DNA from 2 places in the Exiguobacterium sp. SH0S1 genome. Region 2 is predicted to be linked to the other one. Evidence: predicted binding sites of a transcription regulator. Region 2 holds the regulator's gene; the other holds the start of a gene.
The links. The regulator Rex, encoded in region 2, represses fermentation and respiration genes when NADH is low (regulators of the CRP and FNR family bind a similar motif). The targets are predictions, from matches to a motif close to TTGTGAAATATTTCACAA.

Region 1 (4,425 bases), on a different contig from region 2:
GTCAATGACATCATGACGAGCATGGCCAAGAACAGGCCGTCCAGTTCGCCATCGACGACGAGGTAGGCACCGATCGCGAGCACGCCCCACGACACGAGCAGTGACGCGGCGACGACGAGCGACGAGTTGAAGAACTGGTTCGTCACGTCTTGGCGCTGTGCGGCGGCGTAACGATCGCTTCGAGCGAGCAAGTCGTCACGGGTCTGGCCGAGCTGGTCGTGCAACAATAAATCGCGGTACCCGTACATCATCTCGGTCACCCCGCTCGACAAGTCGCCGCGCAAGGCCCTAATTTCCTGGTCATGCTTCGCTCGGATGCCGGCAAACAAGATCGGAATCAAAAAGCCGGTCACGAACACCCCGAACACGAGCCAAAGGCTGACCGTCATCGAGAAGAACGTGACGAAGAAGATCGTGCTCAAGAAGACGAGCACTAAGATGATTGGCGGATAAAACACCCGCAAAAAGTAGTTTTGAAGGCTTTCGACGTCTCCGACGACACGGGCGAGCAAGTCCCCGCTCCGGTATTTGGCGAAGATGTTCGGCACGAGCGGTTCGAGCTGGCGATAAAACCGGACGCGCAGTTCGCTTAAAATCGTGAACGTCGCCCGGTGTGACGCCAAGCGTTCGCGGTAGCGGCTCCCCGCCCGAATGACGCCGAACAGCTTGATCAGGACGACCGGCACCATGAGCGCATAGAGGGGCGGCACAAGGCCGGCCCGCGACACGAGATATCCACTCGCCGCGAACAAGGCGACAGCCGCGAGGCCTGCCGTATAACCGAAGAAGATCGAGAGGATGATATCCTTTTTCTCTTTCATCATCCATTTTGTGATCGTCCAAAGTGAGTTCATCCTCTCACCCCTTTCTGTAACGTGAACAAGTCGGCGTAGGCCGGGACAGCGAGTAACTGTTCATGTGTGCCGTTCGCGACGAGGTTCCCCTCGTCCATGAACCAAATCGCGTCCGCTTGCTTGATCGTATGGAGACGGTGCGCGACCGTGACAAGCGTCGCGTCACGCGACAACTCCTCGATCGAGCGCCGAACGATTCTCTCGGTCACCAAATCGAGACCGGTCGTCGGTTCATCGAACAAGATGATACCTGGACGCTTCAAGAAGGCACGAGCCAGGGCGAGGCGTTGCCGCTCACCACCGGACAATCCGTAACCGCCTTCTCCGAGCTCGGTATTCAACCCGTCCGGCAAATTGGCGATGACCTCGACGAGGCCGGCGGCTTCAGCCGCCCGCATGATGTCAGTCTCGTCCGCCGTCTCACCGAGGGCGATATTAGCGGCGAGACTCCCGGCGAACAAATACGGGTTTTGCGAAATATACCCGATTGTCCCGTACCAAGACGTATCGGTGAACGATTCGAGCGGCTCCCCGTCGACGAGGACGCGGCCGCTGTCCGGTTTCACAAGACCGGACAGCACGTTCAACACGGTCGTCTTGCCTGATCCGCTCGCGCCGACCAGGGCGACGTGTGACCGTGCCGGGATGACCCCGCTCAGCGGGTGGAGCGTGAAGCGACCCCCTTCATATTGGAACGAGACCGCATCGAGCACGAGTTCGGGCGTCCGGTTTGTTAGCGGTCTGTCTCCCCATTCGATACGATCGTCCGGGGCGTCGAGCACCTCGAAGATGCGATCGGCCGCACCCATGCTGCCACGCCCCGTATGGAAGGCGCTGCCGAGGTCTTTGATCGCTAAATAGTATTCCGGGGCCAAGACGAGAATCAAGAAGCCGGCGAAAAACGTCAAGTTTTGCCAAACGACCATCTGGAGCGCCACTTCTAAAGCGACGACGCCGGTGCTGAGCATCGAGATGAACTCGAGCATGAGCCCTGACAAGAAAGCGGTCTTTAAGACGACCATCGTCGCGTCCCGGAAGTCGAGACTGCTCTTCTCGATTGCTTGCGCTTCTTGCTCGGCACGTCCGTATAGCTTGAGTGTCGTCAATCCTTGAAGGACGTCTAAAAATTTCCCCGAGAACTGGTTCATTTTCTCCATCTGCTCTTCAGACTTCTTCTGGGTCGCGATACCGATGATGATGAAAAAGATTGGAATGAACGGCGCGGTCACCATCATGATGACACCTGAGATCCAGTGCTGACTGAAGACGACGACGAGAATGAGCAGCGGGATGATCGATGTCTGGATGACTTGGGGCCAGTACTGGCTAAAGTAAGCATCGACCTCATCGACCGCATCCATATAGACACTGACTTTCTTCCCGGACTGTCCGGATAGAGACGTCTCGATCGGATTCGATGTGTAGCGGTCGAGCAGTTGACGTCGAAGCGTCCGCTTCGCCCGTTCCGACAAGTTGGCACCGATACGTCCCGAGACATACCCGAACAAGGCACGTGCGAGCAACGCGAGCACGAGCCAACCTAGAGACGGGATGACACTTTGGAACGATTCGTTTTTTAAAAATACTCGGTCGACGACGTCGACGATCAAATAAGCCTGAGCCAAGATGGACAACCCGATCATCACCGCGGCGATGACGAGCCCGACGATATGTCCTTTCTCGGCCAAAGCGAGAGCTTGCAGTCGTTTCACTGCGTTCATCCTTTCTAAACGTGCATGACAATTTTTCTTTGTGATGATTCTCACTAATTATAACTGATGTAAGTGTCCATAGCGAACGCTTCGCTTATCGAGACGTGCAAAAAAAACGCCACGAATGCAGCGTGGCGTCAGTGTGTCGCTTGTTCGAAATACTCAGGGTGCAACGTCACGAGTTGACGGGCGTCGAACTGGAGAATGTCTTCTTTTCGCAGTCGCGACAAGATGTGGGACACGGTCTCGCGCGATGTCCCCGACAGTCTCGAGATTTCAACTGTCGTGAACGGACAACGTACGCGCACACCGTCGGCTTCTTTTTCTCCGAGGTCTTCAATCAAGTAATGGATCGTATTGATCACCCGGTCGCTCGCGCTCGGCGTGATGATTTCCTGAACACGGCGTTCGTGAAGGTCAAGGATTCGATTCATCTGACCGACGATATGCAAGAGCATCGTCGCATTTCTTGAGACAAGCGCTTCAAAGCGATCCGTCGGCATATAAATGACTTCAATATCGGTCAGCGCTTCCGCCGAATGTTGGTAATACGTTTCCGTCAACAGTCCCCGGTACGGAAACAGCTGCTTCGGCTTCAAGTAGTCGGTGTATTGATGGGTCGCCGTTTCATTGCACCGCTCGAGCTTCACATACCCACTGATTAAAAAGTAGACGCGCTCACGCGGGTCGCCTTCCATGAATAAAAGCTGCCCTTTGCGGTACGTCCGACAGTATACGTGCGGTAGCAAGCTCTCTAGCTCGCGGCTCGTGCATTTATTGAAGATATCGAGTTGTCTTAAATCGTCGACTGTCCATTGCTGTCTCATGATCAATCCCTCGCTTCCCGAACTGTTCATCTTTCTTTTAGTATACGAGACCCATCTTGTGAAAACGCTTTCAAATTCCGACATTTTTCTGACAAGACAAAAGAGGGGTTGCCCCCTCTCCTCAGTCGAGCATCAATTCCATGATCGCATCTTGCAAATCGCGTTCGAGTTCGAGCGCATGGAGATCAAACAGCCACGCTTCGAGTCTCGTCTTCGACGCCGCCATCCGGTAGAGGCGGTCTTTCAAATCGTAAGATATCTCGGCGCGGTCAATGAAGCGATACAGGCGCTCCAGTCGATGACCGTTGTTCGTCACCTCGACAGGGAGCGACACCGTCACTTCCTCATCAATTTTACCGAGTTCGAGTCGTAACGTCTGCGTCTCCGGTTTATACTCACCCGAACCGGTCACCCCGCGTACGAGTAATGTGACGGTCCGGTCTGACGGTAAGACGGACGTGTCACCCGTAACATGAACGTGCAGGCTGCGCTCGTCCCAGTCGAGGGTGAACGTCGTCTCGGCGTAAGCTCCGGTCTCATAAGCCCGGTCGGTCCCGTTATCCTCATACAGCGTGAACGTGTTCGATGCCCCTGGGAAGACGACGACTTCGAGATCGGTCGGGTTGTCGGTGTCGTTGCGTCCAGAGCGATGAGCGGCCAGCGGGACGATCGCTCCAGCTTTCGCGAACACGGCCTGTTCGTCAAGCCCACGGAACACTCGGATCGACTTATCACCTTCGTAGCGATGACCCGTAAAGAAGTCGAACCAATCGCCTGTCGGCAACCAGACGTTCGTCGCCGCGACGTGAAGCCGCTTGTTCATCGGCTCGACGATCGGTGATACGACGAGTTCACTGCCGAAGTAGTATTCATTCGGCACGCCATACGCCGCTTCTTCGTCGGGATGATCGTAATACATCGGGAGGATGAGCGGGAGCGCATCCTGATGATTACGCCGGTTCATCGTGTACAAATACGGGATGAGTTGGTGGCGGAGTCGTAAAAACGACTTCATCGACCTTTCGGACTCGA
Region 2 (4,425 bases):
TTCCGCTCATAGACGGTGATGTCGAGGTTGTCGTGCTTGGCGAGTAAGCCTTTGACTGCTGCTGTTCCTGCGTGTGTACATCCGATGACTGCGATTTTCATATGGTAGTCTCTCCTTTGAGTTGTAGGCAAGTTAGTGTTTGTGACAAATATCACATTCGCTTTCTGAACTTAGTGTACTATTTCACAAGAAGGTTTGACAATCCCTTTGCTCAGTTTTTCACGTAATTATGTCTAAAGTTTGAACGACGGTTGTGACGACAAAAAAACCGCTCCGCGACCGGAACGGTTTTAATCATGAATTGGACGTGCGTCTCGCTTTCACCCACTGGTAGATGACGACACCGATATATGTGATGAGCCCGATCACGTACAAACCGAAGCCGATCAAACTCCAACCCATTCCGTCCCAGCCGCGGACGAAGGCGAGCCCGACCATAAACAAGATATAGCCCATCACCACGAGCGTCAACGGGAACACGAGTTTCCGCCTGTATAGTGACTTCAAAAAAGATAGCACGACGAGTATGAGCATCGTCGTCAACATCCCTGTGACGATGAGCGCGTCCCCGTAATATTCCCAAGCCATCGCTTCTCCCCCTGACGTGTGTTTGATTGGTTTCTATCTTAACATGTGACAAGAGTACTTCCTTGTTGCAGAAAAAGCGTTTACGACCAATATCACTTAGAACATGTGGTTTCAGTACGACATTTTGCGACCAAAAAGCACCGTTATGCCAACCGTGGTACTTGCCAACCGACAAGGAAAAACAGTCCGATCAACACGATGGCCAAGCCCCTTTTCAAGACACTTCCAGTTTAATGTACTCGCATAAAAAAACACCACGTCTCATGACGTAGTGTTCATTTCTCATTCATTTGCTTCATCAAATCCATCTGTTCTTTCACCATCGCCTCTTTCTCACGTCGGAGCACACCGCGGTACGTCACGCGCGAGATCGATAAGCTGATCTCATACAAGAAGAAGAGCGGCAGCGACACCATGAGGTGTGACGTCAAATCCGGCGGCGTGATGAATGCCGCGATGACGAACAAGGCGAAGTAAGCGTACTTCCGAATTTTTGAGAGGAAGTACGGCGTCACGACACCGATGCGCGTCAAGAACATCGTCACGACCGGCAACTGGAACAACAGTCCGAACGGGATCGTCAGTTGCAACAGGAACGTGAAATAGTTCGTCGCCCCGATAATCTGTGTCAGACCGAGGTCTTGCCCGAGGTCCGTCGAGATATCGAGGACGAGCGGGAACAACCAATAGTAGGCGAATGCGAGACCGATGAGGAACAAGATAAAGATGACCGGGATATAGGCGAGCGTCCATTTTCGTTCATTCGGATGCAGACCAGGTGCGACGAACGCCCACAGTTGATACAGTAGAAATGGACCCGATGCGACGAGCCCGATGACGAGCGCCAAGTTCAAGTAAATCATGAGCGGGTCCGCGACCCCAAAGGCGTTCAGCTCGAGCCCTCGTTCGACGAGGTCCGCCTGCAGATAGGCGAGCACGTATTTGACACTCGGCAAAGCGATCAGAAAGAAGGCAAAGACGACAAATGCCGACAGCATCAGTCGTCTCCGCAGCTCTGTCAAGTGATCGGACAGTGCCCGTTCTTGATCAGGTTGATGGCTCATGGCTTACTGCTCTTTCTTCTCAATTTCTTTCTTGTCGGTCTCATCGTGCTCTTTCATCATACCGTTCGTGGCATTTTTGAACTCACGGAGCGTCTGCCCCGCTGCCCGGCCGAACTCTGGCAATTTCTTCGGCCCGAAGAGGATGAGCGCGATGATGGCGATGACGAAAATACTGACGCCACCTGGGATACCGACGACGAGTGATGATTGTAGAAATTCCATTATTGATGGACCCCCTCAGCGGATGGATAGTGTTGCATAAAGTAAATGAGCGACTGGAGTTCGATCGACAAGTCGATATGATGGACGCGGACCGTGTCCGGTACAGTCAATCGCGCCGGCGTGAAGTTCAAGATCCCTCGAACGCCATAGCGGACCAAATCATCGGCGACCGGTTGCGCGTAGGCAGACGGGACCGTGAGGATGGCGACATCGATTTTGTTTTGCTTCATAATCTGTTCCATCTCATCGACGTGATGAATCGGGACACCTGACATCGTCGTGCCGACTTTTGTCTCGTCTGCGTCGAACCCGACGACGATATGTGTGTTATTGTTTTTAAGGAAGTTATAGTTGACGAACGCTGTCCCGAGATGACCGACCCCGACCAAGGCGACGTTCGTGATCTCGTCTTGATTCAGCGTCTTACGGAAAAATTCTAACAGATACTGTACGTTATAGCCATATCCCTTTTTACCGAGCGCACCGAAGTATGAGAAGTCACGGCGAATCGTTGCCGAATCGACCTTGACCGCCTCGCTCAGTTCAGCAGAAGAGACACGCTGTTTCCCTGACGAATGTAGGCTTTGGATAAACCGATAGTATAGTGGCAACCGTTTGGCTGTCGCTTGCGGAATCTTTGGTTCGTTTTGACTCAACGGAAAGAGCCTCCTTTTTACGACGCGTTTCAAACGAATCTGATTTCATACACCTTGATTGTAAACGAATTCACATAAGCACTCAATGAATATACCTGAAAAGGGGAAGAAATAAAGTATACTAAACAGAGAGAAAGGGGTTTTTTCACTTGATCCTACTGCAAGTCAACAACTTATCCAAATCGTTCGGCGTCGAGCCGATTTTAGAGAATGTCAAACTAGAAATCCAAGAAGGCGAACGCGTCGCCCTCGTCGGCCGCAACGGCGCCGGCAAGTCGACGCTGTTAAAAGTCATCGCCGGCGAGTACAACTATGACTCGGGCGACATCATGAAGCCAAAAGACGTGACGATCGGCTATCTCGCCCAAGACTCAGGATTAGAATCGAACGAGACGATGTGGAACGAGATGCTCACCGTCTTCACCGACTTGATCGAACAAGAGAAGACGCTCCGCCAGATGGAGCAAGACATGGGCTCGGAGCGGATCTTGAACGACCCGGCCGCCTACGAGCGTCTGCTTGCGGCGTATGACGAGGAGCAACACACGTTCAAAGACCGCGGCGGCTATCAGTATGAAGCGACAATCCGCTCGATCTTGCACGGGATGCGGTTTTACCCGGACGACTTCGAACGTCGGATCGATACGCTCTCAGGCGGACAGCGGACACGTCTTGCCTTAGCGAAGATGCTCCTGCAAAGCCCGGACCTGCTCATCTTGGATGAGCCGACGAACCATTTGGACATCGAGACGCTCAGCTGGCTCGAGAAATATTTGAGCGGCTATAAAGGTGCCGTCCTCATCGTCTCCCATGACCGTTACTTCCTCGACCGCGTCGTCTCGGTCGTCTACGAGCTGTCACGCAACCGCAGCCGCCGCTTCGTCGGGAACTATACGAAATTCCTCGAGCAGAAGGCCGCGCTTTACGAGCAAGAGAAGAAACAGTTCGAGTCGCAACAAGAAGAGATCGCCAAGATGCAAGACTTCATCCAACGGAACATCGCCCGGGCGACGACGACGAAACGCGCCCAAAGCGTCCGCAAGCGGCTCGAGAAGATCGACCGCATGGACGTGCCGGACGGTGACGAACGAAGCGCGGTGTTGTCGTTCTCGATCAAACGCCAAAGCGGGAACGATGTGTTGAGCGGCAGCGACCTCGCCATCGGCTACGAAAAACCGATCGCACAACACTTGCGTTTCCAACTGCAACGCGGCGAGTCGGTCGCCCTCGTCGGCCCGAACGGAGTCGGCAAATCGACGCTCCTCAAAGTGTTGACGAAACAACAACCACCGCTCACCGGTGACATCCGCTACGGTACCGGCGTCGAAATCGGCTACTACGACCAGGAACAACAGAACTTGTCGGACGCGAACCGCGTCATCGATGAGATTTGGAACGACTGGCCGCTCATGCGCGAGCAAGAAGTCCGCAGTCTGCTCGGCCAGTTCTTGTTCAGCGGGGACGACGTCATGAAACGCGTCCAAGAACTATCCGGCGGCGAACGGGCCCGGCTGACGCTCGCCAAGCTCAAGCTCGAGCAACCGAACTTGCTCGTCTTGGATGAGCCGACGAACCACTTGGACCTCGACTCGAAGATGATCCTCGAGAACGCGCTCGTCGACTATCCCGGGACGATCTTGTTCGTCTCCCACGACCGTTACTTCATCGACCGGCTCGCGACGCGTGTCTTAGAGATCACGCCGAACGGCATCGATGAGTACCTCGGCGACTACTCGTATTACGTCGAGAAGAAAGAAGAGCTCGAGGACCTTGCCCGGCTCGCCCGCGAGGAGACGAAACAAGTCGTCGTCAAGAAGCAGCGCGCCGACAAGGAACAGCAGCGCGAAGAACGCCGGTTGAAACAGCGGGTCGAAGAGATCGAGCTGACAATCGAG

Region 1: a site for Rex is predicted at 2,605-2,622, ahead of cydD (thiol reductant ABC exporter subunit CydD). Genes of this name have one in related genera too.

Annotation. Positions count from the first base shown of each region.
Region 1 is NZ_SJVC01000005.1:34,492-38,916, forward strand. Features, by position in the region: gene cydC (thiol reductant ABC exporter subunit CydC) at 1-854, opposite strand, end outside; gene cydD (thiol reductant ABC exporter subunit CydD) at 851-2,575, opposite strand; gene EVJ20_RS11865 (Crp/Fnr family transcriptional regulator) at 2,704-3,393, opposite strand; gene EVJ20_RS11870 (glycoside hydrolase family 31 protein) at 3,515-4,425, opposite strand, start outside.
Region 2 is NZ_SJVC01000006.1:125,158-129,582, forward strand. Features, by position in the region: gene EVJ20_RS13195 (FAD-dependent oxidoreductase) at 1-101, opposite strand, end outside; gene EVJ20_RS13200 (YesK family protein) at 295-588, opposite strand; gene tatC (twin-arginine translocase subunit TatC) at 864-1,652, opposite strand; gene EVJ20_RS13210 (twin-arginine translocase TatA/TatE family subunit) at 1,656-1,874, opposite strand; gene EVJ20_RS13215 (redox-sensing transcriptional repressor Rex) at 1,874-2,530, opposite strand; gene EVJ20_RS13220 (ABC-F family ATP-binding cassette domain-containing protein) at 2,680-4,425, shown strand, end outside.